DNA from 2 places in the Pengzhenrongella phosphoraccumulans genome. Region 2 is predicted to be linked to the other one. Evidence: predicted binding sites of a transcription regulator. Region 2 holds the regulator's gene; the other holds the start of a gene.
The links. Region 2 encodes LexA, which represses DNA repair genes until DNA is damaged. Its sites were predicted from a motif close to TCGAACANNTGTTCGA; they were not measured.
Positions count from the first base shown of each region.

Region 1: the regulator LexA is predicted to act here: its motif matches at 12,380-12,395, upstream of VTA80_RS12255 (DUF222 domain-containing protein).

Region 1 covers NZ_CP144210.1:2,646,558-2,662,219, reverse strand. Annotated here, with positions in the region: gene rpoB (DNA-directed RNA polymerase subunit beta) at 1-350, opposite strand, end outside; gene rplL (50S ribosomal protein L7/L12) at 678-1,061, opposite strand; gene rplJ (50S ribosomal protein L10) at 1,149-1,685, opposite strand; gene rplA (50S ribosomal protein L1) at 2,025-2,747, opposite strand; gene rplK (50S ribosomal protein L11) at 2,892-3,323, opposite strand; gene nusG (transcription termination/antitermination protein NusG) at 3,409-4,236, opposite strand; gene secE (preprotein translocase subunit SecE) at 4,292-4,585, opposite strand; tRNA gene VTA80_RS12300 (tRNA-Trp) at 4,669-4,741, opposite strand; gene VTA80_RS12295 (pyridoxal phosphate-dependent aminotransferase) at 4,893-6,125, shown strand; gene VTA80_RS12290 (hypothetical protein) at 6,203-6,592, shown strand; gene VTA80_RS12285 (sensor histidine kinase) at 6,594-8,105, shown strand; gene VTA80_RS12280 (response regulator transcription factor) at 8,106-8,780, shown strand; gene VTA80_RS12275 (hypothetical protein) at 8,866-9,279, opposite strand; gene VTA80_RS12270 (phosphotransferase) at 9,404-10,678, opposite strand; gene VTA80_RS12265 (hypothetical protein) at 10,709-11,074, opposite strand; gene VTA80_RS12260 (adenosine deaminase) at 11,217-12,242, shown strand; gene VTA80_RS12255 (DUF222 domain-containing protein) at 12,445-13,839, shown strand; gene VTA80_RS12250 (hypothetical protein) at 13,790-15,031, opposite strand; gene VTA80_RS12245 (hypothetical protein) at 15,484-15,662, shown strand, end outside.
Region 2 covers NZ_CP144210.1:3,828,217-3,843,878, reverse strand. Annotated here, with positions in the region: gene VTA80_RS17785 (hypothetical protein) at 1-112, shown strand, start outside; gene nrdR (transcriptional regulator NrdR) at 252-782, opposite strand; gene VTA80_RS17775 (LysM peptidoglycan-binding domain-containing protein) at 950-1,282, opposite strand; gene lexA (transcriptional repressor LexA) at 1,659-2,333, shown strand; gene VTA80_RS17765 (hypothetical protein) at 2,359-2,553, shown strand; gene VTA80_RS17760 (L-lactate dehydrogenase) at 2,587-3,591, opposite strand; gene VTA80_RS17755 (ATP-dependent DNA helicase) at 3,616-5,751, opposite strand; gene hflX (GTPase HflX) at 5,827-7,377, opposite strand; gene VTA80_RS17745 (class I SAM-dependent methyltransferase) at 7,625-8,185, shown strand; gene VTA80_RS17740 (hypothetical protein) at 8,185-8,520, shown strand; gene VTA80_RS17735 (nitroreductase/quinone reductase family protein) at 8,504-8,983, opposite strand; gene VTA80_RS17730 (putative bifunctional diguanylate cyclase/phosphodiesterase) at 9,184-10,998, shown strand; gene VTA80_RS17725 (TlpA family protein disulfide reductase) at 11,020-11,337, opposite strand; gene dapF (diaminopimelate epimerase) at 11,334-12,269, opposite strand; gene miaA (tRNA (adenosine(37)-N6)-dimethylallyltransferase MiaA) at 12,266-13,240, opposite strand; gene VTA80_RS17710 (hypothetical protein) at 13,237-14,001, opposite strand; gene VTA80_RS17705 (YbjN domain-containing protein) at 14,094-14,669, shown strand; gene VTA80_RS17700 (YbjN domain-containing protein) at 14,666-15,205, shown strand; gene miaB (tRNA (N6-isopentenyl adenosine(37)-C2)-methylthiotransferase MiaB) at 15,244-15,662, opposite strand, start outside.

The DNA of each region.
Region 1 (15,662 bases), 1.2 Mb from region 2:
AAGTCCTTCTCCTTGCACTCCTCGGCCGTGTACTTCGACGGCTCGAAACGGTGCTCGCGGAAAGACAATGACATCGAGCCACCGAAGTCCTCGATCGGGGAGATCTCTTCGAAGATCTCCTCGAGGCCTGCGGTCTCGGGAACGTCCTGGCGGCCGGTCTCGACGGCGGAGGCGACGCGCGCCTGCCACTTGTCGTTACCGAGCAACCAGTCGAAATTCTCCGTCTGAAGCCCGAGCAAGTCCGGAACCTCGAGCGGCTCACGGATCTTTGCGAACGAGATTCGGCGGGACGCTGTGCGATTCGCGATAGCGTCGACGGACGGAGCAGAAGGGATGCGCGAGGCAGCCAAGAGGGGTCCTTCCCTGCGGATCGAGTGCAAGCTGCGCAGGGCCCGGCGGGGCGCGACCCCCCGGCCGCAAGTCCCTCAGACATCGCGCACGACGACGTCAATTCGGGTCTCGGGTTATTCGGGGACGCGGGCACAGGCCAACGCAAAGCGCTAGCCTAGCGGAGCGGACCTAATGTGTCCACTCGGTTGGTTGAGCTGGATGAAGCGACTTTCGGGTGGTACGGGCGACAGGCGAAGCCCGCACCCGACCAGCGGGTGCGGGCTTCGTTGCCGCGGGTCCTCTCAGGCGAGGACCGGTCGTGCACTCGCCCTAGGGGCGAGCGGAGATCACTTGATGACGACCGTGGCGCCAGCGGCCTCGAGGGCAGCCTTGGCCTTCTCGGCGACGTCCTTGGCAACGCCCTCGAGCACAACCTTGGGGGCTGCGTCGACGAGGTCCTTGGCCTCCTTGAGACCGAGGCTCGTGAGCACGCGGACCTCCTTGATGACCTGGATCTTCTTCTCGCCGATGGCCTCGAGGAGAACGTCGAACTCGGTCTGCTCCTCGACCTCTTCGGCCTCGGCAGCGGCGCCACCGGCGGCGGCAACGGCCACGGGGGCCGCGGCGACGACGTCGAAGGTCTCCTCGAAGGCCTTCACGAAGTCGGAGAGCTCGATGAGCGTGAGCTCCTTGAATGCATCGATCAGCTCGACGGTGCTGAGCTTCGCCATGGTGGCGTTCCTTCCGGGTTGTCTCCCGTCAGCTGGCGTGATGCCGGCCGACGGGCGGGGTGATGGGTGCGTCTGGGCCAGAACGGCTCAGGCAGCTTCTTCTGTCGATGCCGCAGCCTGCTTCTCGCGCAGGGCGTCGATGGTGCGCACGGCCTGAGTCGCGGGCGCCGTGAAGAGGTAAGCCGCCTGGTAGAGCGACGCCTTGAAGGCGCCGGCCAGCTTGGCCAGCAGAACCTCGCGGGACTCGAGGTCCGCGAGCTTGGTGATCTCCGCAGGGCTCAGGACGCGTCCGTCAAGGACACCGCCCTTGATGATCAGTGCGGGGTTTGCCTTGGCAAAGTCACGCAGTCCCTTGGCAGCCTGGACCGGATCACCGGTCACGAAGGCAATGGCCGAGGGGCCGGCCAGCTTGTCGTCAAGTCCGACGACGCCGGCCTGCTTGGCCGCGATTGCGGTCAGCGTGTTCTTCACCACGGCATAGGTTGCGTTGCCGCTGAGCGCGCGCCGCAGCTGCTTGAGCTGGGCAACGGTGAGCCCGCGGTACTCGGTCAGCACGGCCGCGTTCGAGTCACGGAACTGATCCGTGAGCTCTGCGACTGCGGCTGCCTTGTCCGGCCTCGCCATGGCAATCCTTCCGGTGGTGGTGCCACCGGGCGTTACGTCCGCCCCGAAACAACAATGAGCCCCGCGCAGGCGCGGGCTCGATGCCGCGCGAGCGGCTGCGAACTCTCACCTACGCTGGACCCCGCTGAGCGGGACTTCGGTGAGCCATCACTCACTTGCGAGTGACAGCCGACGACCGGCGGTCTTGGGCAGGAAGAAGAATACGTCACCCCCGGGTCAGGGCCAAATCCGCAGAGCATCGACGCGTGGGCACGGGCTGGAGATGCAGCAGGGCCCGACGACCGAAGTCGTCGGGCCCAGTGCGTTGCTGCTGCGGGCTACCGCAAAGGTGAAGCGAGGTCAGGCGACCTCGGCCTCTTCTTCGCTCAGGTTCCGCGTCTTGTTCTGGTCGATCAGGATGCCGGGGCCGTTCGTGGTCGCCATCGTCGCCTTCGAGATGTAGCGACCCTTGGAGGCCGACGGCTTGAGCCGCAGCACCTCTTCGAGCGCCGCGCTGTAGTTCTCGACGAGCTGCACATCGGTGAAGGAGACCTTGCCGATGATGAAGTGCAGGTTCGAGTGCTTGTCGACGCGGAACTCGATCTTCCCGCCCTTGATCTCGTTGACCGCCTTCGCGACGTCCATCGTGACCGTGCCGGTCTTCGGGTTCGGCATGAGTCCGCGCGGACCCAGGACCTTTCCGAGACGCCCGACCTTGCCCATGAGGTCCGGCGTGGCCACGGCGGAGTCGAAGTCGGTGAACCCGGCCGCAACCCGCTCGATGAGCTCGTCGCCACCGACGATGTCGGCGCCGGCCGCGCGGGCCTGCTCGGCACGCTCACCCGTGGCGAAGACCAGGACCCGAGCGGTCTTGCCGGTGCCGTGCGGGAGGTTGACGGTGCCGCGCACCATCTGGTCGGCCTTGCGGGGGTCGATGCCGAGGCGGAACGCAACCTCGACGGTCGCGTCGAACTTGGCGACCGAGGTCGCCTGGGCCAGCCGAACGGCCGCGAGGGGCGCGTACGCGAAGTCCTTCTCGATCTTCTCTGCGGCGGCCTGGTAGGCCTTGCTGCGCTTGCTCATCTGCTCTCTCCTTGGTGCAGTCGTGGTCGTCGGGCCAGCGCGGCCCTGCCACTTACAGCGCTGACGTCCAGCGCCGGTACTCCGGGTGGTGCTGCCGCTCGGGACTCGTCGCCCGGGCGGATCGTGCTGGCGTTGCTGGGTCGATCAGCCCGCGACCGCGATGCCCATGGAGCGGGCGGTGCCGGCGATGATCTTCTCAGCGGCGGCGATGTCGTTGGCGTTGAGGTCCTCGAGCTTGACCGTGGCGATCTCACGGACCTGCTCGGCCGTCAGCGTCGCGACCTTGACGGTGTGCGGCGTCGGCGAACCCTTGGCGACTCCGGCGGCCTTCTTGATGAGCTCCGCGGCCGGCGGGGTCTTGGTGATGAACGTGAAGGAACGGTCCTCGTAGATCGTGATCTCGACGGGGATGACGTTCCCACGCTGCGACTCGGTCGCCGCGTTGTAGGCCTTGCAGAATTCCATGATGTTGACGCCGTGCTGACCCAGGGCGGGGCCGATGGGCGGTGCCGGCGTGGCCATCCCAGCCTTGATCTGGAGCTTGATCAGGCCGGAGACCTTCTTCTTCGGGGGCATGTCGGGTCCTTGCTTTCAGTGAACTTCTTCGGACGTGCACTACCGACGACGTCGCGCGACGTCGCCAGCTGGTCAGACAGTCAGATCAGATCTTGGCGACCTGGCTGAACGACAGCTCGACCGGGGTCTCCCGGCCGAAGATCGAAACGAGCACCTTGAGCTTCTGGCTCTCGGCGTTGATCTCGGAGATCGACGCGGGCAGCGTGTCGAACGGCCCATCGGTCACGGTGACGGACTCGCCCACCGTGAAGTCGACCTTGATCTCGCTCGCGGCCTTCGCGGCAGCAGCAGCTGCCTGCGTCTTGGGCGCGAGAGTCGGGGCGAGCATCGAGAAGACCTCGTCGAGCGTGAGCGGGACGGGCTGGTGGGTGTGCCCCACGAAGCCGGTGACGCCCGGGGTGTGCCGCACGGCGCCCCACGACTCGTCGGTGAGGTCCATGCGAACCAGGACGTACCCGGGGATCCGGACGCGGCGCACGACCTTGCGCTGCGCGTTCTTGATCTCGGTGACCTCCTCCATGGGGACCTCCACCTGGTGGATGTAGTCCTCCATGTTCAGGCTCTGGGTGCGGTTCTCCAGGTTGGCCTTCACGCGGTTCTCGTACCCGGCGTAGGAGTGCACGACGAACCAGTCGCCGGGCAGGCGCCGCAGCTCGGACTTGAACTCCTCGATCGGGTCGACCTCGACCTCGACCTCTTCGTCCTCGATGGCCTCGGCGTTGTCGTCCGCGACGTCGCTGGTGGGCGCGTCGGCGTCGTCGACCGCGATCTCGCCGCCGTCGGCGTCGACCTCAGCGGCCTCGATGTCTTCGGCGACGTCGACCTCGACGGCCGTCTCCACTGCCTCGACCGACGCGAGGCTGTCCTCGAGGTTCGCCTCCACGGCGGGCGACTCCTGCGACTCCTGCGACACGTCTGGACCTACTTTCTGAAAAGAATGTCAATCATGACAACGAAATGCGGACGGTTCAGCCGCCGAAGACCCACAGCGTGATCCGACCGATGATCAGGTCGAGCCCCGTCACGAAGGCCATGACGACCATGACGAACACGACGACGACCGTGGTGTAGGTCACGAGCTCCGAGCGAGTCGGCCGGACGACCTTCTTGAGCTCGGCCACGACCTGACGCAGGAAGAGCGCGATCCGGGCGAACAGCCCGGCCTTCTGCGCATCCTTCGACGAACCGCTGCGGGCAGGCACGTGACGCTCAGCGGCCTCGCCATCGGCGCCGGACGCCGCAGCAGGTGCGGAATCGCTCACAGTTGGTCCCTCGGTCTCGTGATCTCGACATGGTGTCGTGGGAACCGGGCCGGCCCGAAGGCCGGACCGGATCTCCCCGTTCGCAGGGCAGGCGAGACTCGAACTCGCAACCGCCGGTTTTGGAGACCGGTGCGCTACCAATTGCGCCACTGCCCTTCGGTGGCCTGAACCGACACGACCCGCAGGACCGGAACGAGCAGCAAACCTGCTCCCGGGCACCACTGATCATGGCGGACGTCAACCACCGGTGGATCACTGTACGCGAGGACCCGGCAGCGGTCGAACCAGTCATGCCAAGATGGCTCGCGTGAGCGAATCGAAGCAGCAGGGTGTCCCGTCGTCCGCCAAACCGCGCGTCTCCGCACGTCTCGCGGCAATTGCCGAGTCTGCGACGCTCGCGGTCGATGCGAAGGCGAAGGCCCTCAAGGCCGCTGGTCGGCCCGTGATCGGGTTCGGCGCGGGCGAGCCGGACTTCCCGACGCCGGAGTACATCGTCGACGCCGCCGTCGCCGCCGCGCGCGTGCCGGCCAACCACCACTACACGCCGGCCGCGGGCCTGCCGGCGTTGAAGCAGGCCATCGCCGCTAAGACGCTGCGCGACTCGGGGTACGAGATCGCGCCGTCGTCGGTGCTCGTGACCAACGGCGGCAAGCAGGCCGTCTACCAGGCGTTCGCGGCGATCGTGGACCCGGGCGACGAGGTGCTGCTGCCGGCGCCGTACTGGACCACGTATCCCGAGGCGATCCGGCTCGCCGGTGGCGTCCCCGTGGAGGTCTTCGCCGGGGTGGACCAGGGCTACCTGGTGACCGTCGAGCAGCTCGAGGCCGCGCGCACGCCGAAGACGAAGGCGCTGCTGTTCTGCTCGCCGTCCAACCCGACCGGCGCGGTCTACTCCCCCGAGCAGACGGCCGCCATCGGGCAGTGGGCCCTCGAGCACGTCGTGTGGGTCATCACCGACGAGATCTACGAGCACCTGACGTACGACGACGCCGTGTTCACACCGATCCTGCGCGCGGTGCCCGAGCTCGCCGACACGACGATCGTGCTCAACGGGGTCGCGAAGACCTACGCGATGACCGGCTGGCGCGTGGGCTGGATGATCGCGCCCGCGGACGTCATCAAGGCCGCGACCAACCTGCAGTCCCACCTGACGTCGAACGTCTCGAACGTCTCCCAGCACGCCGCGATCGCCGCGCTCAGCGGGGACCTGTCGGCCGTCGAGCTCATGCGCACCGCGTTCGACCGCCGTCGGCGCACCATGGTCGAGATGCTCTCGGCGATCGACGGCGTCGTGTGCCCGATGCCGCAGGGCGCGTTCTACGCGTACCCGAGCGTCGAGGGCGTGCTCGGACGCACGATCCGCGGCGTCACCCCCACGACGTCGGCCGAGCTGGCCACGCTGATCCTCGAGGCCGTCGAGGTCGCCGTCGTCCCCGGCGAGGCCTTCGGTCCGAGCGGGTTCCTGCGGCTGTCGTACGCCCTGGGCGACGACGACCTGGTCGAGGGCGTCTCGCGCATCCAGCGGCTGCTCGCCGAGTAGCCCACCGCGCGTCGTGGTCATCGGCGGCCGGCCCAGACTCTCATCTTGGTCTCACCAATCGCGCGGATACTAGGTGCATGTCCCGAGGAGCAGGTCCCGTGCGGACGCTGCTGCTCGTGCTGACCGCGGGCGGCACCGGCCTGCTGCTGGGGCTCGGAGCGGTCGCCGTCGCGGCCGCGCTCGGGAGCTCGCAGGTCCAGGATCTCGGTGACCCGGTGGTCTTCGACCCGGCCGCGATCACGCCGGCTCCGGTCCGGACGCCGTCCGAGCCCACGCCGGAGCCGTCCGCAGGCGACCCGAGCAGCGCGCCGACGACGACGCCGCTGCCGACCGCCGAGCCGGCCGTGACGCAGCCCCAGCAGGTCGCGCCCGCCGCGCCTTCGCCCGTCACGGACGACGACGATGCGGACGACGTCGACGACCCGGCCGACGCGGACGACGACCTCCCCGACCCGGACGACGACTGACGTGGGCACCCCTGCCCGCACGGCGGAACCCGCGACGCCGGTGACGGTCCTGCGCGACGACGTGGAGCCGGTCCCCGCACGCGTCGGCGGCCGACGGTCGGGCTCCCGGCTCACGGTGCGCACCCGGATCCTGGCGGCGGTGCTGGCCCTGGCGGCGTTCGGGCTCATGCTCGCCGGGTCGACGGCTTACCTCCTGCTGCGCGAGCGGACCGATGCGCGCATCGACGAGTACCTCGTCCGGTCCGTCCAAGAGTTCCGTGCGCTGGCCGCCGACGGCGTCGACCCGCGCACGGGCCTGCCGTTCGCCACGGCGAGCGACCTGGTCTACATCGCGATCCAGCGCACCGTCCCGCCGGCGACCGCGGGCGTCGTCGGACTGGTCGCGGGTGAGGTCGAGTGGACCGAGCCGGCGAGCGTGCAGCTGCGACCCGAGGACGATCCGGCGCTCGTGGCCCGGCTGGAGCTGGTCGGCGTGCACGACCCCGTGCAGCTGCGCAGCCTGACGACCCCGCTGACCGACTACCGCTACGTCGCGGTGCCGGTCACGGTGGTCGGTGACCCGGCGTCGGCCGTGCTGGTGTTCGTGCAGGACCGCAGCGCCGAGCACGCCGAGCTGACCGCGACGTACCGCACCTACGGGCTGGTCGCGCTCGCCTCGTTGGTGCTGATCGGCGCGGTGGGCTGGCTCGTGGCCGGACGGCTGCTGTCCCCGCTGCGGCTGCTCGGGTCGACCGCCCGTCGCATCACCGACTCCGACCTCTCGGGCCGGATCCCGGTGACCGGCCACGACGACGTCTCGGAGCTCACGCGCACCGTGAACGCGATGCTCGACCGGCTCGAGACCGCGTTCGACTCGCAGCGCGAGCTCCTGGACGACGCCGGGCACGAGCTGCGCACCCCGCTGACGATCCTGCGCGGGCACCTGGAGCTGCTCGATCCCACCGACGCCGCCGAGGTCGCCGCCACGCGGGCGCTCGCGCTCGACGAGGTCGACCGCATGCACCGGCTCGTGGACGACCTGGTCACCCTCGCGAAGGCCGAGCGTCCCGACTTCGCCCGGCCCGCGCCGGTCGACGTCGGCCGCCTGATCGACGACGTGCTCGACAAGGCCCGCACGCTCGGGACGCGCCGGTGGGTCATCGACGAGCGCACCGAGGCGACCGCCCGGCTCGACTCCCAGCGGATCACGCAGGGGTTGCTGCAGCTGGCCGCCAACGCGGTCAAGTTCTCCGCCCCGGACTCGACGATCGCGCTCGGCAGCCGGGTGGCGGACGGACGCGTGCGGCTGTGGGTCCGCGACGAGGGCCAGGGGGTGAGCCCTGAGGACGCCGAGCGGATCTTCGAGCGCTTCGCGCGGGGTCATGCCGGCCGGGGGGTCGAGGGCAGCGGGCTCGGGCTGCCGATCGTCGTCGCAATCGCAGAGGCACACGGCGGACGGATCCTGCTCGACTCCCGGCCGGGCCAGGGGTCCACCTTCACGCTCGACCTGCCGCACGTCACCGAGGAGCCCTGAGTGAGCCAGATCCTGATCGCCGAGGACGAGGAACGGATCTCGTCGTTCATCGCGAAGGGCCTCAAGGCCGCGGGCTACGCCCCCACCGCGGTCGCCACGGCGCACGAGGCGTTCGACTACGCGCGCACCGGCGAGTTCGACCTCCTCGTGCTCGACCTCGGGCTGCCCGACGAGGACGGCTTCTCGGTGCTCAAGCGCCTGCGCGCCCTGCGGATCGCGCTCCCGGTCATCATCCTGACCGCGCGCAGCTCGGTGACCGACACGGTCGCCGGGCTCGAGGGCGGCGCGGACGACTACATGGCCAAGCCGTTCCGCTTCGAGGAGCTGCTGGCCCGGATCCGGCTGCGGCTGCGTGCCGACATCGCCGCGCCGGGGGACGTGACCGTCCTGACCCACGGGGGGCTCGCGCTGGACCTGCGCACGCGCCGAGCCCTGGTCGGGGGGCGGGAGATCGACCTGTCGGCCCGCGAGTTCGCGCTCGCCGAGGCGTTCCTGCGCCATCCCGGGCAGGTGCTCAGCCGAGAGCAGCTGCTCTCACAGGTGTGGGGGTACGACTTCGACCCGGGCTCGAACGTCGTCGACGTGTACGTCCGGTACCTGCGGAACAAGGTCGGGGCCGAGCATGTGGCGACCGTGCGCGGGATGGGCTACCGCCTGGTGGACCCGGAGGCCTGACTCCGGCAGATGCCGGTGGCGCGGACGCCGACAGCCCCAGCACCCGGGACTGCGGCGGCTGGGGCTGGGGCTGGCGTCCTGGTCGTCAGTCGGCCGAGGGTGCGCTCGGCGCGCTCGGGGTTGAGACCGGGCTGGGGCTCGACACGGGGGTCTGTGCCGACGCCGTGCTCGGGGCCGAGATCACGGTGACGGTCGTGATCGCGCTGTCCGGCAGGGGCTGGGCCGGGTCGACCTGGGTGGCAGGTGCGGGCACGACGGCGGGGGTGGCGAGCGGGTCCGGGGTCGGCGCGACGACGACGTCGTCGGTCGCGTCGGGGGTCGCGTCGCCCTGGGCGTCGTGCGTCGCGGCGTCGGTGCTCACGCTCGGGGCCGGCGAGACGACGACGGGCGCCGGGTCGGGGTCCGGCACGGAGAACGGTTCGGAGGCGAACGCCGCGCCGGCACCCACCGTCAAGATGCCGAGGGTTCCGGTGAGGATCCAGGTCTTCCGGTTCTTCATGAGGTGCTCCTGAGGTAGGGCCGCGAGGTGCGGGGCTGATCTGCTGACGTGATCAGCCTCGTGGGCCGCGGTGAGACGACCAGGAGGTGGAGGTGAGAGGACTCTCAGAAAGCACGGCCCACTCTCAGACGGACGCGAGGGCGTCCGTCGCCCAGTCACGCGCGAGGCCGAGGCGCGCCGTGGCGTCGACCGCAGCGGCGTCCGCCCGAGCTGCGGGTGCGGGGTCGCCCGGGCTCCCGGTCGCGCCCGCCACGAGGGAGAGCACGACGGCGGCGACCCTGGCCCGGAGCGCGGCGGGGTCGACCACCGCGTCGAACGCGGTGAGCCAGCGCTGCACGGCCGCCGGTACGAGCGGGTAGACCGCAGGCGCGAGGCACGGCAGCACGAGCGCATGCCCGAGCAGGCAGGCCAGGTCGTCGACCCGGTGCCCGGGGCCGACCGAGTCGAGGTCCAGCAGCCCCGTGATCGTCGGGCCGGTGACCAGCAGGTTCGCCTCGTAGAGGTCACCGTGCGTCGGCACGACGGGTCCCGGATCGGTGCGTCGCACCAGCTCGGCGATCTGCGCGCCGAGCGCGCCGAGCTCGGCCGCCGCGTGCGGGAGGGTGAATGCCGCGCCGCGGGCATAGACCAGCGCGTGCTCCGACCACGCCGCGCGGCGCCGCAGGGCGCACGCGCCGGCGGACAGCGAGTCCAGGAGGTCGAGGAAGGCTGCCGGGTCGAGCCCGACGGCGCCGTCGGCCGCCAGGGCGTGGGCCAGCGAGGGGCCCTCGAGCGCGGCGAGGGTGAGGACGCCGTCGGGCGTCCAGCCGAGGCTCGCGGGGACGGGGATCCCCGCCGCGGCCAGCAGCTCGTGGCGGGCGTGCAGGGCCTCGACCCGACGGGGCCGGACGACCTTGCGGTAGGTCACGGCGGGCGAGCCGACCGCGCCCGGGCGCGGACGCACCCGCACGACGGCGCGGCGCAGCGGACGGTAGGCGACGAGGTCGAGGTCGGCGTCGACGGCCCGGCAGGCCGCGGCGAGGCCGGGCAGCTCGGGGTCGGCCGGGTGGCGCCAGAGGTGCACGGTGCGATCGCCGTCGGCCAGGGAGACGACGCCGGGGCGAGCGGCTGCTCGCTCGGTGAGCGGGGCGGTCGTGAGGCAGAGGTACTCCTGGACCGCCGGGCCACCCGGTGGTGACCAGTGCACCACCAGCCCGACCGTGACCCCGACCCCGGGCCGAGGATGGACCCGGTCGAGGGTCCACGAGTCGAGCGCGACGCCCTCCGCGGCGAGGACCGCGCCCGCGATCTCGCCGGCGGCCGGGCCGCTGAGATAGGCGACGTCCGCGCTTTCGCGGTCGGCGGCCTCAGCGGCCGGGGCTGGGGGCGAGGTCGGCGTCGGCGTCGGCGGTGATGTCACCGAGCCATTGGACACCTGCGCGCGGCCGGGTCAGCTGGCCGACGGGGCGGACGGGGCCGACGGCGTGGACTGGGGGCTCGGGGTGGAGGCCGGGCTCGGGGTCGAAGCCGCGCTCGCGGTGGAGGCCGCGCTGACGGCCGAGACGACCGTGACCGACGTGATGGCGCTGTCCGGCACGGGCTGGGCCGGGTCGACGTGCGTCGCGGGCGACGGCGCGACGGTCGCAGCCGAGGTGGACGCGTCCGCGCTCGGGATGGTCGCGGCCGGCTCCGAGTTGACGCCACGGTCGGCGTCGTCCCCGGTCCAGGACGCGTCGGCGGCGATGGCCGCACCGGTGCCCATCCCGAGGATGCCGAGCGTGCCGGTGATGATCCATGCGGTCCTGGTGAGCTTCATGAGGTTCTCCTTGAGTCGAGCCGCGGGTTCGCGGTCTGGGTTGCTTCATGTCCCAGACTGCGGCGGCACCGTGAGACCCGAAGGAGCCTGCGATGAGAGGACTCTCAGACGGCACGGCGTCGGCCCTGGCAGACTCACGGGCGTGCGCGACCTGACACTGCTCCCGAAGGCGCACCTCCACCTGCACTTCACCGGGTCGATGCGGGTCGCCACGATCGCCGAGCTCGCCGGTGTGGCCGGGATCCGGCTCCCGGCCGCCCTGGTCGACGGCGACCCCCTGCGGGTGCTGCCCGACGAGCGCGGCTGGTTCCGGTTCCAGCGCCTGTACGACGCCGCCCGCACGCTCGTCCGGTCGGAGTCCACGATGCGCCGGATCGTGGCCGAGGCCGCTTTCGACGATGCGGCGGAGGGATCGGGACGCCTGGAGATCCAGGTCGACCCGACGTCGTACGCGCCGTTCGTCGGCGGGATCACCCCGGCCATCGAGATCGTGCTGGACGCCGCCCGGGCCGCGAGCATCGAGACGGGGGTGGAGGTCGCCGTCGTCGTGGCGTCGTCGCGGATGCGGCACCCGCTCGAGGCGCGCACGCTGGCCCGGCTCGCGGTGCGGTACGCGGGCACCGGGCCGGGCGAGGTGGTGGGCTTCGGCCTGAGCAACGACGAGCGGCGCGGGACGACGGCGGACTTCGCCGAGGCGTTCACGATCGCGCGGCGTGCGGGCCTGGCGTCGGTGCCGCACGGCGGCGAGCTGCTCGGGCCGGCGCACGTCGAGGAGGTCGTGGGGCACCTGCACCCCGATCGGCTCGGGCACGGCGTGCGGTCGGCGGAGGACCCGCGGCTGCTCGACCGCATCGTCGCGGCCGGCATCGCGCTCGAGATCTGCCCGGCGTCGAACGTCTCGCTCGGGGTCTACGCGGACGACGCGCAGGTGCCGTTGCGGGCGCTCGTCGACTCGGGGGCGACCATCGCGCTCGGTGCGGACGACCCCCTGCTGTTCGGCTCGAGGCTCGTCACGCAGTACCAGGTGGCGCGGGACGTGCACGGCTTCTCGGACGACGAGCTCGCCGAGCTCGCGCGGGGGTCGATCCGGGCGTCGCGGGCGGGGTCGGCGACGACGGGGCGGCTGCTCGCGGGCGTGGAGGCGTGGCTCGCGAGCGATCCGGGCTGAGTTGGTTCGTGGCCGAGCTGGCTTGTTGCCGGCTCGGGTGAGGCTGGAGCCTGGCTCGATGCTGGCGCGGTCGCGTCCAACTGCCCTCGAAAGAACCTGCTCAACCTCTTGACCGTTGTGTCCGGGTTCGGTACGATTAGCACAGGTGTTCGATCTTCTGACTCGGTTCTGGCGACTCGATGGCGAGGGGGCGACTGTGGACGTGACCGCTGCGCCTCTCACCAGCATGGTGGCAGCCACCCACGGTCCTGGGGTGGCCGACGGCGGTCCGGTCGCGCAACCCGCGTGCGGGGTGGGCGGCGAGGTGGCCGCGTTGCGCGGGGCCACGGCGGCGCTCGCCGCCGCTGCCGCGGGGGCGCCCCAGTGGGCCGGGCCCGAGCGGCAGGGCGTGCTGACCGAGCTGAACCTGACCATCGACACCCTGCAGGCGATCCGGTCGAGCGTGCTCATCGCCGAACGCGACGCCGAGACGTGGCGCGGGTCCGGGGACCCGACCTTCGAAGCGTGGGTCGGACGCAAGACCCGCCTCGGCAAGCGCGGCGGGGCCGCGCGGGTGCGCCAGGCCGCCGAGCTCGACACCGTCCCCGACGTGCGCGAGGCCGTGACCGAGGGGCGTATCCCGCTGGAGCACGCCGGGATCATCGCCAAGGTCGCCGCCACCGGCACCCCCGCCCAACGCGAAGCCGCCACCTCTCCCGCCGGGCAGGAGACGTTGTTGGGGTTGGCTGCCGGGCAGGACGCGGGCACGTTCGCGCGCACCGCGGACCGGTGGGCCGCCCACGTGGACCCCGCCGGCCTGGAACGCGACCACCAGGCCCAACGCCGCGCGAGGTTCCTGCACCTGACCCACACCCCGCACGGCACCCACCTCAAAGGGCTGCTCGACTCGATCACGGGCCACCAGGTCGCCCTCGCCCTGGAAGCGGCCACCCCGCGACCGGCCGCCGACGACGACCGCGACTTCGGCCAACGCAACGCCGACGCCCTGGCCACCATCGCCGACCGCATCCTGGCGTCGGTGGACACCAAACCCGGCGCGCACGTGCCACCCCAGGTCTCGGTCATCCTGACCGAAGCGACCTGGGTTGCTGCCCAAGCCGACCGCGACCGCCGCCGGGCAGCCCTGGCCACCTTCGGCTTCCCAACCGACGACGCCGACGAGGGTTTCGGGCGCAGCGACACGACGAGCGACTCGGGATGCCAGGCGGGACCGGCGGTGCTTCCGGTGCTGGGATACGCGCCGGCCACCCTCGAGGACGGCACCCCCGTCCCGGCCTCCGAACTCGGCGTGATCATGTGCGACTGCGAGCTGACCCGCATCGTCATCAACGCCGACGGGGTCCCCCTGGACCTGGGGCGCACCGAACGGCTGTTCACCGGGGCCCAACGCAAAGCCGTCATCGCCCGCGACCGCGAATGCGCCTGGCCCGACTGCCACGCCCACGCCCGCTGGTGCCACATCCACCACCTGGCCTGGTGGCAACGCGACGGCGGCGTCACCTCCGTGGAAAACTGGACAAGTCCTAAGTACACCCCCTCCAGGCGAACTAGGGGGCGTCGGCCCTCGGCGGGAGTTTCTCTGTCAGGCCCAAGGTGAGGAGTGCTTTGCTGGCAATGCGCAGCGATCGAAGGTGACCGAAACGAAAGAACTGCGCCTGATGCTCCGAGACCATTCGACCGCCCGGGAAGGCGCCAAACAGGTCTTCGCCGCCATGTAGGCGCCCTTCGTGGGCAGTTTCGGATCGCCGCCTGTAAAGGTCGAGCAATGGCTGCTTTTCGCGGTTCGTCATGACAATGCCGAGGCCCTTCCTGAAGCGACGAGCCGCGCCGCTAGCAGAACCGCAGCACTCGCACGTCTCCAACGAGGCATACCTAGCGCCAATTCCCTCGATCGCCGCGACGTAGCCTAAAAGCGAAAACGAAGGGAATCTGGCTTCCATCATCATTGCTTGATGGTGGGCGCGAACGGCAGTTAACAAGTCTTCAGAATCGTCGAGGAGTTGAAGCGCCGAACCAACCCATTCAGGAACAGTCAATGCCTCAATCGCGTAAACCTGTTCAAGCGGCGGCAATTCGCTCCCTTGCGTTCGAGACGCGGGCAGCGTGTTCGGGTCTAGCTTGTAAGGGCGCGGGGCCTCACGGATCTCCCAGCAGGCGTCAGTTGCGACCGAAAGTATGGCGCACAGGCGACCGATGCGGTTCGCCGCCGCTTCGTCGGCAACCTGTCTTGAGTAGCCGAGGCTCGCACCGCTTATAACGACGGGCCAGCCAGTTCGAAATTGGCCTCCCTGGAGGCTCGGCATGAAGCCCTCAACTATCTCAGTGTGCGGCTTCGGTGAGGGTGTGAGGCGTAAATCGGCAATCATCTGTTCTGAGTTGAGACGCGCAGGAACTCCGAGGTCCGACGCGGCCATGATGACCGCCCACCAGTCATGGGAGGCCGCCTGCTCATCGAATCGAGCGAGCGCTTTGGATAGCGCATCCAGCCACGGGGCAATTTGGTCCGGCTTCAATTCCTTATCGCCACGGATAGCGAGATATACCGTGTGCGCGATGGTTGGGAAGGCGCACAGTTCTGACTCAAGATCTGATCCGCTCACGTTGAGGCGGTGATAAGCGTTGGGTTCGTCTGGAGTCGGGCCGTGGATTCCCCCGCTCCACCCCGTTACGCGGGGATCGGTTGCGGCGAGTTCCTGGAAGACGAGATTCAGCAGGCGATCGCCATGCTGAGACCAGTCGAGGGGAATCGGGTCGGCGGTGATCTGGAAGTAACTAGCGGCGGATGCCATGGCGCGAGCGTAGCGAGTGCTCTTGACTTGAAGTAGCAACATAACTCGGGCAGGCCTCTCGCGGACCTCCACGACCCGGGTGCGGGGTTCGGTGGCAAGGAACGCAGCGCCCGGAGCCCCGCAGGGGCGAGGACGAACGGTTGCGCGGCAGCCTCGCGGAGCGAGCGCCCCGCGTAGCGGTGGCGTAGACACGGCGACCGCTGGGGTGGTACTACTTGCCCAGCACGAAGCGGCGAACCACTCCAGGGCCGTGAACGAAACTATGTGGCCTTTCCTGGGGAAGGTCGAGCGACGCTGTGGCCAGCGCTAGAACGCTCAATGGATAACCGACTAGGCCCACCCGGAGCGAGACCGGATGCTGAGGCCGTCGGTGTGCATTCCACGATCTGCCATGTGTGCCGTACCCGGCGCGTCTCAGCGGTCCCCTGTCGGAGCCGCTGTGTGGAGTCCTCGTGGTTGGTGTCGAAGTCGTCGGTCCGGTCCTGCGTGAGCCTCGGCTCGCGCGCTGGGTCCTTTCGCTGTACCCGAAAGCAGGTGAGGGCGGCGGCTGCTTCGTCTCCTCTCGCCCACCCACCCGCCCCGCGTACGTCGCCAGGGGAAGTGCGAAAGATCCCGAGCGCGCGGCTGAGGA
Region 2 (15,662 bases):
CGGGCTCGGTCGAGTCGTCGCCCTTGACGGCGATCGCGCCGTCATCGTCGACTTCGGCGCGGGTGACCGCCGCCGCGTCGCGCTCGACAGCGCCAAGCTCGAACGGCTCTGACCCGACCCTGATCGTGGCCGCCGCGTTCTCGCGACCCCGTGATCGACGCTGTCTGTGAACGGCACTGTCTGTGAACGACGCTGTCTGTGAACGACGCTGTCTGTGAACCGCGCCCAGACCCCGGACCGTTTCCCGTGCGCTAGGGAGCGGTCGGGGTCGACTCGCCGTGGAGCGATCCCCGGTCGGGCTGCTCCTCGGAATCGGACTCTGCCAGCGCCGCAGCCTCGTGCTCGGCGCGCAGCAACGTGATCGCCGCCTCGAAGTCCTCGAGCGAGTTGAATCCCTGGTAGACGCTCGCGAACCGCAGGTAGGCCACCTCGTCGAGGTCGCGCAGCGGCCCGAGGATCGTCAACCCGATCTCGTAGGCGTCCAGCTCGGCGCTGCCGGTGCTCCGAATGTTCTCCTCGACCCGCTGCGCGAGCAGCGCGAGGTCGTCCTCGTTCACCGGCCGGCCCTGGCACGCCTTGCGGACACCGTTGATGATCTTCTCGCGGCTGAACGGCTCCGTCGCACCCGAGCGCTTCACGACCGACAGGCTCGCCGTCTCGACGGTGGTGAACCGTCGGTTGCACTGCGGGCACTGGCGCCGGCGGCGGATCGACGAGCCGTCATCCGACGTCCGGGAGTCCACCACCCGCGAGTCAGAGTGGTGGCAGAACGGACAGTGCACGCCGAGCCTCCGGTCCTGGTTTGCGCCGGGGTCGGCGCTCGGCGAAGAACTCCTCGGGCGCGCGGCGACCCTCGGCCACGGTATCTGGGCCAAAACCTAGAGGTCCGCGCGCCCAGACGCAAGGTGGCTTCGGCCGCGGCACGTGCCCCGGCCGCGGCAGATGGCGGTCAGCCTGCCGGGACCAGGATCTGCTGCCCGGCCCGCAGACCCGCCCCAGCCAGGCCGTTCAACGCGACGAGAGCGCCGACGGTGTCGCGAACGTCGTCGTTCGGGGCCGTGTAGGCCGTGGCGATCGCCCACAGGCTCTCCCCCGCGGCGACCGTATACGTGTCCACCGGGACGGCCTCGGCCGGCGAACCGGCCACCGCCCGGCCGCCGACGAGCACCCCGGCGAGCGCAAGTGCGACGGCACCGGCGGCGACCACCCGACGCCCCCGCGTCGTCAGCGTCAGAGTGCCTGATCCCGACATCCCCTGCGGGTGGACCGTTGCTGCGCTCATGTCCGTGCTCCTCTCGAATAGCCCGCGACCTGGGTCTCCGTGACCCGAGTCGAACACCTGTGCGTCGAACACCTGTGCGTCGAACGTCTGTACGATGTCTAGCACGAAGCACCGACGGTTGTCGAGACACGCTCGAACAGATGTTTGAAAGCGCGGCCTTGTTCTTCTAGGCTGTGTGTACGCCAGAGCAAGCGCACCACGAGCCACCCACACGCTCGGTCGAGCGTCGAGGGTGGACTCGAACAGGAGGAGGAGAACCGTGGCCACAGACACGAACACCCCCGGCGGTCCCCCGGACCCGCCAGCGACGCGAAAGACGCGCGCCGCCCTCGCGTCGGTCCACGCGCTCCCGGACAGTGCGCCGGACAGCGACGGGTTGACCGCGCGCCAGCGGCTGGTCCTCGAGACCATCCGGTCATCGGTCGCCCACCGCGGCTACCCGCCCACCATGCGGGAGATCGGCGAGGCGGTCGGCCTGACCAGCCCGTCGAGCGTCAAGCACCAGCTCACCGCGCTCGAGCGCAAGGGGTATCTGCGGCGCGACCCGAACCGGCCGCGCGCCATCGAGGTGATGCACCCGGACGACTCACGACCGATCCAGCGGCTGCAGCCGAGCACCGGGTCGCCGGCGAGCAGCTTCGGCGAGGAGCACCTCGCAGCGCAGGACGGCTCGCCCACGCCGTCCTACGTCCCGGTGGTCGGACGGATCGCCGCCGGCGGACCGATCCTGGCCGAGCAGGTCGTGGAGGACGTCTTCCCGCTCCCGCGCCAGCTGGTCGGTGACGGTGACCTGTTCCTGCTCCGCGTGGCCGGGGACTCGATGATCGACGCCGCGATCTGCGACGGCGACTGGGTCGTCGTCCGCCGCCAGCCGATCGCGGAGAACGGCGAGATCGTCGCGGCCATGATCGACGGCGAGGCGACCGTCAAGACCTTCAAGCGCACGGACGGGCACCTGTGGCTCCTGCCGCACAACCCGGCCTACTCCCCGATCAACGGCGACGAGGCGCAGGTCCTGGGTCGCGTCGTCAGCGTGCTGCGCAAGCTGTGACGGGGGCGTACTGATGCCCGGGCGGATGCGCGACCCCGGACCGTCGGCAACAGCCGACCGGCTCGCCGAGGCGCTTCAGTGCGAGCCCGCAGGTCGGCTCGAGGACTGCTCGCTCGCCGAGCTGCGCCGGCGCGCGGCCGCAGCCGGGATCGTCGGCCGATCCCGGCTGCGCAAGGACGAGCTGGTCCGAGCGCTGCGGTCGTCGTCGGGCGAGGCCTGACCCGGGTCTCGCCGCGGGCTCACCCGACCGGCGTCAGAAGCCGAACCGGCGCGCGACCGTCTTGAGGGCCTCCGCTGAGGTCCGCAGGTGCGCGAGTTCGTCCGGAGACATCGGGACCTCGAGCTCTCGCCCGGCCCCGGTCCGACCGACGACGGTCGGCACCGACAGGCAGATGTCGCTGATGCCGTAGTAGTCGTCGAGCAGGCTCGAGACCGGCAGCACCCGCCGTTCGTCCTTGAGGATCGCCTCGATGATGCGCGAGGCGGCGAGCGCCACGGCGTAGTTCGTGGCGCCCTTGCCGGCGATGATCTTGTACGCCGACTCGATGACGTCCCGAGCGATCCGCTCGCGCACGTCGAGCGTCAACGGCCCCGAGCTCCGGGTACCGCGCCAGTTCGGCAGGGGAACCCCGCCGATGGAAGCGGACTCCCACAGCGGGAACTCGCTGTCGCCGTGCTCGCCGACCATGTACGCGTGCACGTTCTGCACGGCGACCCCGGTGTGCTGCGCGATGAGGTAGCGCAGGCGCGAGGAGTCCAGGACGGTGCCCGAGCCGAAGAGCTGCGAGCGCGGCAGGCCAGAGATCTTCAGTGCCGCGTAGGTGACGATGTCGACCGGGTTGGTCACCATCACGAACACGGCGTTGGGCGCCTGCTCGACGAGCGGCGGCAGGATCATCCGCGTCAGCGCGATCGTCGCCTCGGCGAGGTCCAGGCGGGTCTGCCCGGGCTTCTGCTTCGCCCCGGCGGTCACCACGACGACGTCGGCGTCGGCGCACACGGCGATGTCGTCCGACCCGATCACCTCGGCCATCGGCATGAACTGGATCCCGTGCCCGAGGTCGGCCGCCTCGGCCTCGACCTTGGCCTTGTCGATGTCGTACAGGGCCACCGTGCGCGCCGCGCCGCGCATGAGGGCCGCGTACGCCACCGTCGCCCCCACCGCGCCCGCGCCGACCACTGCCAGCTTGGTGGTGCGGCGATCGGGCAGGGGGCCGCTCCCCCAGCCGATCTCGTCGCTGTCGTAGGTCTCACTCACAGGTCCTCCAGATGGCTCAACGGGTCACGCTAGTGCGGCGAGCCGCTCGAGCGCCGCGATGACGATCGACCGGTCGGTCGTCCGCCAGAAGTCGGGAAGTGAACGGGCCAGGAACTCGCCGTAGCGAGCCGTGGCAAGCCGTGGGTCAAGGACCGCGACCACGCCGCGGTCCGCCGTGCCGCGGATCAGTCGACCGGCGCCCTGGGCGAGGAGCAGCGCGGCGTGCGTCGCGGAGACCTGCATGAAGCCGTTCCCGCCCGCCGCCTCGACGGCTTCCGACCGCGCCGAGCGCACGGGGTCGTCGGGCCGGGGGAACGGGATGCGGTCGATCAGGACGAGCTGGCACGACGACCCGGGCACGTCGACACCCTGCCAGAGCGACAACGTGCCGAACAGGCAGGTCGCGGGGTCCTCGGCGAACGTGCGCACCAGCGTCGGCAGCTGGTCGTCCCCCTGGGCGAGCACCGGGAAGTCGAGCCGATCCCGCATCGCCTCGGCGACGGCGGTGGCGGCCCGCCGGGACGAGAACAGGCCGAGCGTGCGCCCACCCGCCGCCGTGATCAGGGTCGCGATCTCGTCGAGCTGGGCGTCGGTCGCCGCCTCGCGTCCGGGTGCCGGCAACCGCTTGGCGATGTAGAGGATCGCCTGGTGGGGGTAGTCGAACGGGCTGCCGACATCGAGCGAACGCCACGGCGTCGGCACGGCGTCAACCGGATGGCCGGATGCCAGGGCAACAGTCGGCGCCGGAGTCGACACCGACGCCGCTACGGCGTCCCCGGTCCGCTCCGCCGCGAGGTCGAGCCCGAGCGAGCGGGCGAGCGGGACGAACGACCCGCCGAGCGCCAGCGTCGCCGAGGTCAGCACCCCGGAGCGGCCCGCGAGCAGGTGCGTCCGGATCAGCCCGTTCACCGCGAGCGGTGCCGCGTGCAGGCGTGACATCCCGCTCGCGCGGCGGCCCCCGCCGTCGTCGTCGTCACGCGAGCACCAGAGCACGTCGCCGCCCGAGGCGGGCGGGCCCGCAGCCATCCGCTCCGCCGTCTCGAACAGGTTGAGCATCGCGGAGGCCGCCATCTTCAGACCGCCGTCGGCCGCGGCCTGGGCCGGGGCGCCCGCGGGCTTGAGCGCGGTCAGCAAGGTCCGGGACGCGTCCCGGATCGCCTCCACGGCGGTCGCGGCCGCGGGTGGCAGGCCGTCGCGGAACCGACCCTCGGGCAGCTCCACGATCACTGACCCGAACGCCGCGCTCGCCGCGTCGAGGTCCGTCGTGCCCACGCCGCCGTGCCGACGTGCCAGCCGGGCGGCGTGCTCGATCGTCGCGACGGACAGGTCGGCGGTCGCCTGCGCGGTGACCCGGTCGGTCAGCTCGTGCGCCTCGTCGACGATGAGCACCTCGTGCTCGGGCAGCACCCCCGGGCTGCCGGAGGCCGCGATCCCGAGCATCGCGTGGTTCGTGACCACGACGTCTGCTTCCTTGGCCAGGGTGCGGGCCCGGTTCGGGAAGCACTCCGTGATCTTCGGGCACTTGGGCCCCAGACACTCCATCGAGGTGACCGAGACCAGCCGCCAGGCCCGATCGGTGACGCCCGGCACGAGGTCGTCGCGGTCGCCCGACTCGGTCTCCTGAGCCCACTCGCGGGCCCGGACGACCTGGGCACCCAGGTTGGCCGCGCGCTTTCCGGCGCCCTCCGCGGGGGCCGGATGCTCGGCCGCGCCGGCGTGGTCACCGGGGAGGTCGAACAGCGTGCCGGGCTCGTCCGCGGGGAACCCGCCGTCGACCTTCTGCACGCAGAGGTAGTTGTGCCACCCCTTGAGGACAGCCACCTGCGGGAGCCGCGGCAGGCGCGGTCCGATCGCCGTCACGACGAGCGGCAGGTCGTGCGTGATGATCTGGCGCTGCAGCGCGAGGGTCGCGGTCGACACGATGACGCGCTGATCCTCGCGGACGGCGTGCTCCACGGCCGGGACCAGGTAGCCCAGCGACTTGCCCGTACCCGTGCCGGCCTGGACGAGCAGGTGCTCGCCCGCACCGATCGCAGCAGCCACGGCGAGCGCCATCTGGTGCTGGCCGTCACGGCGCGTGCCGCCCAGAGAGGCCACGGCGAGGTCGAGAAGCTCCTCGACCGGTGCCCCGGTCGCTCTCGGCGGAATCGGTTCTGGCACCGCGTCAGCCTAGTGCGGGGCCCGGCGGGTTCCCGCGGGCCGGGTCGGGATGTGCACACGCGAACGTCACGACGGTTAGGGGGTCGGGACGGCCGCCTCGGTGAGCTCTCGCGCCAGCGCCTCGTCCACGCGCGCCCGCAGCGCGGTCCCCGCGCCGGTGTGCTCCTCGGCCTGGATGTCACCGTCGCGGTGCACCCGGCTGACCAGGTCGCCACGGTCGTACGGGATCACGAGGTCGACGGCGACGCCAGGTCGCGGCAGCTGGTCGGCGATGAGCGCGAGCAGCTCGTCGATGCCTTCACCGGTGTGGGCCGAGACGACGATCGAGTGCACCTCCTGCGACCGCAGCCGGGCGATCACGTCAGGATCGGCGATGTCGGCCTTGTTGAGGATGATCACCTCAGGCACGTCGAACGCGCCCGGGATGTCGGCCAGCACGTGCCGGACCGCGGAGATCTGCCCCTCGGGGTCGGGGTGCGAGGCGTCCACGATGTGCAGCACGAGGTCCGAGTCGGCGACCTCCTCGAGAGTCGACCGGAACGCCTCGACGAGCTGGTGCGGCAGCGAACGCACGAACCCGACCGTGTCCGTGAGCGTGTAGATGCGGCCGTCGGCGGTCTCGGCGCGCCGGACCGTCGGGTCGAGCGTGGCGAACAGCGCGTTCTCCACGAGCACGCCCGCGCCCGTCAGCCGGTTGAGCAGCGAGGACTTGCCCGCGTTGGTGTACCCCGTGATCGCCACCGACGGGATCGAGTTGCGGCGACGCGACGAGCGCTTGGTCGCCCGGGCCGGCTCCATCGCCACGATCTCCCGACGCAGCTTGGCCATCCGCGTCCGGATCCGCCGCCGGTCGATCTCCATCTTGGTCTCACCAGGTCCGCGCGAGCCGATCCCGGCACCGGCCGCCACCCGGCCGCCCGCCTGTCGAGACATCGACTCGCCCCAGCCGCGCAGGCGCGGCAGGAGGTACTCGAGCTGGGCGAGCTCGACCTGCGCCTTGCCTTCGCGCGACTTCGCGTGCTGGGCGAAGATGTCGAGGATCAGGGCGGTCCGGTCGACGACCTTCACCTTGACGATGTCCTCGAGCGAGCGCCGTTGCGACGGGGCGAGCTCACCGTCGACGATCACGGTGTCGGCACCCGTCGCGGCGACGATGCCGGCCAGCTCGACCGCCTTGCCGGAACCGAGGTACGTGCCGGGATCGGGGTTCGAGCGACGCTGGAGCATCCCGTCGAGCACCTCGGAGCCGGCGGTCTCGGCGAGCGCCGCCAGCTCGGCGAGCGAGTTCTCCGCGTCCTGGACCGTGCCCTGCCCCCAGATGCCGACCAGCACGACCTTCTCAAGACGCAGCTGCCGGTACTCGACCTCGGTGACGTCCTGGAGCTCGGTCGACAGGCCGCCGACCCGGCGCAGCGACGTGCGCGCCTCGAGGTCGAACTGCTGGCCGTCGTAGGACGAGTGCACCGTCCCGCCGGCGTCGAGCGCCGTGCCGGCCCGGGCGAGCACGCGGGCGACCACGTCACCAGCGACGTCCTGCGCGCTGCGCGCGGACGGGAGCTCGCCACCCTGCGGCGGTCCGCCGGTCGTGACGCGGACGTCGGGGACGTCGGACGCGCCGTCGGGCATGGAACCGGACTCAGGATGGGTCACGTGCTACCTCTTTCTGTGCAGTGCTGCCCTCAGGGTGTCACGCCCTGACGGGAGCGAGCGAGCAGATTCTCTGTGGGCGTGACCGCGTAGGGTTCGCTTCGTGCCCGATTCCGCTTCCGGGGAACGTCCCGACGCCCCCCTCGACCGCCCCGAGACCGCCGACGAGGCCGCCGGGGACCACTACTTCACCGCCCAGCCCGCCTCGCCAGGCGAGCGACGCACCATCACCGTCTGGCTCGCCGAGCGCGAGCTCACGGTGGAGACGGCCGGCGGGGTCTTCTCGTCCTACCGGGTCGACCACGGCACCCGCGCGCTGCTGGGCTCGGTGCCGCCCCCGCCCGCGACCGGCGACCTGCTCGACCTCGGCTGTGGCTGGGGTCCGATCGCGCTGAGCCTGGCGCTCGCGTCGCCGGCAGCGACCGTCTGGGCCGTCGACGTGAACGAGCGCGCTCTCGACCTCATGCGCCGCAACGCGGAACGGCTCGGCCTGGGCAACATCCGCGCCGTCACCCCCGACGAGGTGCCCGACGACGTGTCGTTCGCGGCCGTCTGGTCCAACCCGCCGATCCGGGTCGGCAAGTCGGCTCTGCACGAGATGCTCAGCTCGTGGCTCCGGCGGCTCGCCCCGCACGCGTCCGCCCACCTGGTCGTGCAGCGCAACCTCGGCGCCGACTCGCTGCAGCGCTGGCTGGCCGACGAGCTCGGCGAGGCCGCGACGGTGACCCGGGCAGACACGGTCAAGGGCTTCCGCGTGCTGCGGGTCGACGCGACCGGGACCCCGTGATGATGCGCAGTCGCGGGACCGTGATCGTGGTCGGCGCCGTGGCCGTCCTCGGCCTGGGAGCGTCGATCATGGCCGGCGGGGCGCCCCCGACGAGTGGCCCGACGATCCCCGGCGACGGCCCCTGGGCCATCGCCCTCGATCACCCCCAGGGGGGCTGGAGCCGCTGCTTCGACGACGAAGCGGTCGCTGAGGCCGTGATGTCCGCCGACCAGCCGAGCTCCAGTGCCGCCGCGACCCTCCGGACGTCCGCCACGAAGGACGACGTCGAGCGGATCGCGACCTGCCTCGACCAATCGCTCACCGGCGGAACGGCGACGATCACCGAGACGGGCTGACCACGGGTTCGAGAACCACCACGGGAGTCTCGGTCGCCCGCCTGCTGGCGATCGTGTCGTTGTTCGGGTCGACCGCGAGCCAGCGCTGCCACAACCGATCGTGCTCCTCGCCCGCCGCCGCGCGCGCCCGCACCGGGCGCGGCTGCCCGCCGGCCAGTCGCACGACGGCGTCCGGGTGCGCCTTGAGGTTGAGCCACCACGCCGGATCGCCCTCGTCCCAACCGTTCATGGCCAGCGTGACCAGGTTCGGGCCATCCTCGAGGTAGCCGAGGATGACGCTGCGTTCCTGCCCGGACTTCCGGCCGATCGTCGTCAGGCGGAGCGCACCCCACCCGCGCTTGTTGGACGTGGTCCACAAGAAGCGGCCACCGCTGATCCGGTAGAGCGCGCGGTGAACCCGCCAGGCCAGGTGCACGAACCACGGCGGCGGCATGCGGGGTGGTGAGGTTGCCGGTGCACTCATGGTTGTCTCCTGGCGGGACGGATGCCACCTCGAGGTGGCAGGTCAGCTCCACGCTATCGGCGCGGTGCACCTGGCGCCGCTCTGCGATCGAGTCCCGATCTCGGGCGCCGGTCGCCCGCGCCCGATAGCGTCGAGAGGTGAGCCTGAGGGCACCCCGTCCGGACCGAACGGGCCCCCACCACCAACCTCGGGGGATCTTCATGGTCGATGACGACAGCCTGTCTGCGGTGCTCACGGACTTCGCCCGCACGATGCTGACCGACTTCTCCATCCAGGACATGCTCGACCTGCTGGTGCGCCGCATCGTCGACGTCCTGCCGATCACTGGCGCCGGCATCACGTTGATCGCCCCCGGCCTGGCGCCGCGGTACATCGCGGCGTCCAACGAGGCCGCGCTGCGCTTCGAGCGGTTGCAGTCCGAGCTCGGCGAGGGTCCGTGCCTGACGGCGTTCGAGACCGGCGAGCCCGTGTTCATCCCCGACCTGCCCGACGACGACCGGTTCCCGACCTTCGGACCCGCGGCCGTCACCGCCGGGATGGCCGCGGTGTTCACGTTCCCGATGCGCCACGGCGACGGACGACTGGGCGCCCTGGACCTGTACCGGGACACCACAGGTCCGATCAGCGCGAAGGCTCAGACGGCTGCGCAGACGCTCGCCGACGTGGCCGCGGCCTACCTGCTCAACGCCCAGGCCCGCGAGGAGGCGGCGCGGGTCGCCGAGTGGTTCCGGGAGAAGTCCCTGCACGACGCGTTGACCGGGCTGCCCAACCGGGCTCTGCTCCAAGAACGCCTCGAGCACTCCTCCCAGCGCGCTCAGCGCTCGAGCTCGACGGTGGCGGTGCTGTTCGTCGACCTGGACAACTTCAAGCGGGTCAACGACGCCTACGGGCACCCCGTCGGCGACGAGCTGCTCGTCGCCGTCGCTGACCGGCTGTCCGGCCTGGTGCGTCCCGGGGACACGATCGCGCGGGTCTCGGGCGACGAGTTCGTGTTCCTGTGCGAGGACCTCGCCCACGCCGATGACGTCGAGGCGGTCGTGGGACGCATCGAGGCCGCGTTCGCGGAACCGTTCGCACTGAGCATCGGGACGCTCAAGGCCACGGCGAGCGTCGGGATCGCGTACGCAGGTCCGGGTGAGGAAGTCAGCGACGAGCTCGTCATCGAGGCGGACATGGCGATGTACGAGTCGAAGCGCCGCAGCGGCACGACCCACCAGGTGGTCGACCTGCGCGTGACCCGGACCCCCGTGGCCCACCGCTCCCTGGAGCAGGACCTGCGCGCCGCGCTGCGCGGGGCGACCCTCGAGCTGGCCTACCAGCCGATCGTGCGCACGGCGGACGGCTTCATCGCGGGCGTCGAGGCGCTGCTGCGCTGGACCCATCCCGCCCGGGGGCCGATCTCGGCGGCGACCGCGATCGCCGTCGCGGAGCAGTCCGGGCTGATCACCGGGATCGGCACCTGGGTGCTGCAGCGGTCGTGCCGGGACTGGGTGGGCTGGCTCGCCCGGTACCCCGGACGGTCCCTGGACCTGGCGGTGAACGTCTCGGGTCGTCAGCTGATGGCGCCCGGGTTCGCCGCGAGCGTCGCGCGTGTGCTCGAGGCCACCGGCATGGACCCGAACGCCCTCGTCCTGGAGGTCACCGAGGCGGTGTTCGCCGCGGACGCCGAACACGCGACGATCGTGGTGGGCGACCTTCGATCGCGCGGCGTGCGGGTCGCGGTGGATGACTTCGGCACCGGGGCGACCCCGCTGGCGGACCTGCGGCGCTTCCCGGTGGACATCGTGAAGATCGATCCCCGGTTCGTGGTGGGGCTGGGAGACGACCCCGACGCGTCGACGACGATCACGGCCGTGACGCAGCTCGCGCACGCCCTGGGCAAGACCGTCACCGCGGAGGGCGTCGAGACGAGGGAGCAGTGCGATCAGGTGGCGAGCGCGGGGTGCGAGTTCGCCCAGGGCTACTACTTCGCCCGACCCATGTCCGCCCGAAGCTTCGTCACCCAGCTCAACTGAGCCCTTCGGAAGCGCGGGGACTCAGAGCGGTCCTGCGACCGCCTCGAGCGCCGCCCGGGCCTGCGCCAGGGTCGGGGCGCCGGTCGCCCGCGCGCGCTCCACCCCGCCGGCGTCCAGGATCACGACGGTCGGGGTCACGACGATGCCCAGACGTTCGCCGAGCGCATGGTGGTCGGCGATGTCGAGCTCGACATGGGCGATGCCCGTGGTCGTCTCGACCACCCGCTCGAAGACCCGGCGAGCGGCGCGGCACGGCGCGCAGAACGTGCTCGAGAACTGCACGACGGTCGCGCGCTCACCAAGCGGCCCGACGAGATCGTCGGGCGTCAACGACGTCACCGGGTGCCGACGAGCGCGGCCAGGTCGATCTCGCCCTCGGCGACGAGCGCGGCCGGACCCGCGAGCTCGACATGGCCGGACGCAAGCACCCGCACCCGCACGGTGCCGCCCGGCACGTCGACGAACCAGACGTCGGGCGCACCGGCACCCGCCCAGGTGCGCACGGCGAGCGCAGCCGCGCACGCGCCGGTCCCGCACGACCGGGTCTCGCCGACGCCGCGCTCGTGCACGCGCATCCGGACCCGACCGACCACGGACCCGTCGTCGGCCACCTCCTCGCCGAGCGGGACGACCAGCTCGACGTTGGTGCCGCCGCGGGGTTCGGGCCGCACCTCCGGAGCGCGGGTGAGATCGGCACCCGCCAGCTCGTCGGCGTCGGCGAGGGCGAGCACGACGTGCGGGTTGCCGACATCGACGCGCAGGGCGGGGCGCACGGCGGCGAGCCCGGCGACCGCCACGGCGGCGTCGGTACCCGCGAGCGCGGCCGCATCGCCCCCGGTGAGGTGCCAAGCCCCCATGTCGACGGCGTACCAGCCGTTCGGCTCGCGCCGCACGCGGCGCACCCCGGCGCGAGTGCCGACCGCGAGGCCGGCGCCGTCGTCGGCCCCGGATCCCGGCACGACCGCGAGCCCGAGGCGTTCGAGATAGGCCGCGAAGACGCGTACCCCGTTGCCGCACATCTCGGCCACCGACCCGTCGCCGTTGCGGTAGTCCATGAACCACACGGCACCGGGGTCACTCGCGAGGATCGCCGCCCCCTCGGGCAGCGACGCCGTCGGTGCGACCCGGATCACCCCGTCGCCGCCGATGCCGGCCCGGCGGTCCGTGAGTGCACGCACCAGCTCGGGGGTCAGGTCGAGCACCCCGGCGCGGTCGTCGAGCAGCACGAAGTCGTTCTCGGTGCCGTGACCCTTGGTGAAGCGCATCGTCATGCGCCCAGGGTACGGCGGGGTCCGCCCCCGACCGGGGGTCGTCCGTGGACCGTCAGGTCGCCGCGATCGGCCGCCGCGACGACCTCGAGGGCGTGGGAGACCAGGTCCGGATCGCGCGAGTCGAGCCAGTGCACGCGCTGGTCGCGACCGAACCACGTCATCTGCTTGCGCGCGAGCCGACGCGTGTTCGCGACCACGACGGCGCGCGCCGACTCCTCGTCACCCTCGCCGCGGATCATCGCGATCACCTCGGCGTAGCCGACGGCGCGCCCCGCCGTGCGCCCCATCCCCTGCAGCAGCAGGCCGAGCACCTCCTCGACCAGGCCCTGCTCCCACATGCGCTCGACCCGGCGCTCGACCCGCTCGTCGAGCACGGCGCGGTCGCAGTCGAGCCCGATCTGCACCGCGGGGACGACGTAGACCTGCTCGGGGAGGTTGGCGGTGTACGGCAGGCCGGTGATCTCGATGACCTCGAGCGCGCGCACGATCCGCCGCGTGTTCGCCGGCCCGATGGCGATCGCCGCCGCCGGGTCCAGGCGGGCGAGCTCGTCGTGCAGGTGCCGCGTGCCGTGCAGCTCCGCGCGCTCCTCCAGCCGGGCCCGGACGTCGGCATCCGTGCCGGGGAAGTCGAGCTTGTCGAGCAAGGCCCGGACGTACAGGCCCGAGCCGCCGACGACGACGCCCCGCGCGCCCCGGCCGGCGATGGCGGCGAGGTCCGCGCGCGCCTCGGTCTGGTACCGCGCGACGGAGGCGTCCTGCGAGACGTCGAGCACGTCGAGCTGGTGGTGCGGGATCCCGCGGCGCTCGTCGAGCGTCAGCTTCGCGGTCCCGACGTCCATGCCGCGGTAGAGCTGCATCGCGTCGGCATTGAGCACCTCGCCCCCCAGTCGCTCGGCCAGGGCGAGCCCGAGCTCGGACTTGCCGGTCGCGGTCGGTCCGACGACGGCGATCACGAGCGGGGTCGCGCTCATCGCCGATCCCCGGCCGGCAGGTGCCGCGGCAGGGTGCGCCAGCGGGCCACGACGTACGGGACCCCGTACGGGGCGGACACCTCGAGCACCGCGGCCTCGACCGGGATGTCGCCCGCGGCGCCGAGCAGCACCTGCATGGGCGCCCAGGCCGTGACCGCGAGCTCCGCCGCGAGGCCGGCGGTGAGCTGCGCGAGCCGTCCCCGGGCGGGTTCGTCCCCGAGCGCGAGGTCGGCGAGCAGGTCGGCGTCGAACGACGCGGCCCGCGCGTCCTCGGCCTGGGGCGCGTGCGCACCGTGCCGCGCGCTGAGCGATCCGGCGAGCACCAGGGCGACCCGGTCCGGTCCACGGACCAGGTCGGCTCCCCGGGTCCGCAACGCCTCGCCGCGCCCGTCGTCCGGCGCCTGCGAGGCGGCGACCTCCACCACGGTCACCGGTCCGGTCCACCCGGCGTGCGCCAGCAGCAGGAGGGCGACCGAGGCGCCGATGGCGGGCAGCGCGCCGTCGGGCACGCCCGCACCCCCGGACCAGTCGAGAGCGTCGTCGTCGATACCCGCCGCCGCGAGGCTCGCGCGGCCCGGGGCGTCGACCACCCGGTCCACGGGGCCGGGGGCGACCACGACCACGCGGTCCGGGGCCGAGCGGAGGAGGTCGCCGATCACGTCGAGGGCCGCCGCGCGCACCTCGGGCAGCACGACGGCGCGGCCGGCCGCCCCCGGGACGAGCAGGGCGGTCTCCGGGACAAGAACTGCGATGGCGAGCACGCCCCGACGGTAACCGCTCCCCCCCGGATTCGGGTCCGCGAGCCTGCGGGCTCGACCGCTCACCGACCGACGTGCCCGGGTAGGGTGCCTGCATGGGCTTCTTCCGGCGCGATCGCGGGGGCGAGTCGGCGGACGAGCCGGACGGACACGACGCGCTCTCCCCCGGCGAGCTGCACGCCCAGGTCGAGGACCTCATCGTGCGCGAGCTCGGAGGGTCGCTCCTCGCCGACGCCGACGTGCCCGAACCCCTGACGATCGCGCGCATCATCGCCTGGTTCGAGTCCCACGAGTTCAGCTACTTCATCGACAACGACGGCGACCTCGGCGGCCTGTGGCGTGGTCGGCTGTTCTACTTCTTCCTGTTCGGTGAGGAGTCCGAGATCCTGCAGATCCGCGGTCAGTGGAACCGCGAGGTCGCGATCGAACGGCTCGACGTCGTGCTTGAGGCCTGCAACGAATGGAACGCCGACCGGATCTGGCCCAAGGCCTACGCCCGGGTCCGGGACAACGGCATGGTCCACATCATCTCGGAGGTCGCCACGGACCTGGAGGACGGCGTGACGGACGCCCAGCTCGGCCAGCTGCTCAACTGCGGGTTGAGCACCGGGAACATGCTGTTCGACGCCATCGACGACCTGTTTCCCGATCCCGCGGCGGTCGCACCATGAAGCCCGACGCGCTGACCGGCTGGATCTCGCGGGTGTTCGGCAACGCCCGCCCGAAGTCTTCGCCCGAGATCCCGCCCCTGGAGCACACGACACCCCTGACCCGGGACCGGATCGCCGCCTACCTGGCCGCTCGCGGCTACCGCTACCTCATCGACGAGGACGGCGATCTGACGGGCATGTGGGAGGGCAGCCGGTTCTGGTTCCTCCTGCTCGGTGAGCATCACGAGATCATGCAGATCCGCGGCCGCTGGCACCGCACGCTGCCGGTCAAGCAGCGCTCCTCCGTGCTGCTCGCCGCGAACGACTGGAACCGCGAGCGCATCTGGCCGAAGGTCTACGTGCGCGAGGAGGACGACGAGCTCGCGCTGTACAGCGAGGTCTCGGTCGATCTCGAGCACGGCGCCACGACGTCCCAGCTCGGCCAGCTGCTCGCGTGCGGCCTGGGGACCGGGGTGCAGATGTTCACGGCGCTCGACGGGCTGCTTCCGGACGCGTCGCCCGGTGCGCCCCCCGCCGATCCGCCCTTCCCTTCCTGACGGGGTCGCTCTCACCGCGACCCGCCAACCGCCGCCTGCTACCCGCGTCGGAGCCCGGGCAGGCCGAGCGCGATCGGGGCGCGCGCGCCGGTCCCCGCGCCGTGCCCGTGCCCGACGGCGTCTTCGGCGTCAAGTCCCGTGCGCGCCCGTTCGCGGATCGCCCAGGCGTCCCCGGCGCGCGTGCGACGCACCTGGTAGCGGCCGCCGGCGAGCGCCGAGTCGGCCACGAGGTGGTGCGGCGCAGCGTGCGTGACGTCGACCGTGACGAGGTCACCGGGACGAGGCACCCGGGGGTCGAGGTCACGGGCGGCCCGGTCGGTCTTCTGCGCAGCCGACAGGTCGGCCGGCAGCGCGAGGTGCACCAGCCGGTTGTCCGCGGCGCGGCCCGACAGGCGGTGGGAGGCGCGGTCCTTGCGGCCGGACTCCTCGGCGATGAGGACCTCGACCGTGCGGCCGA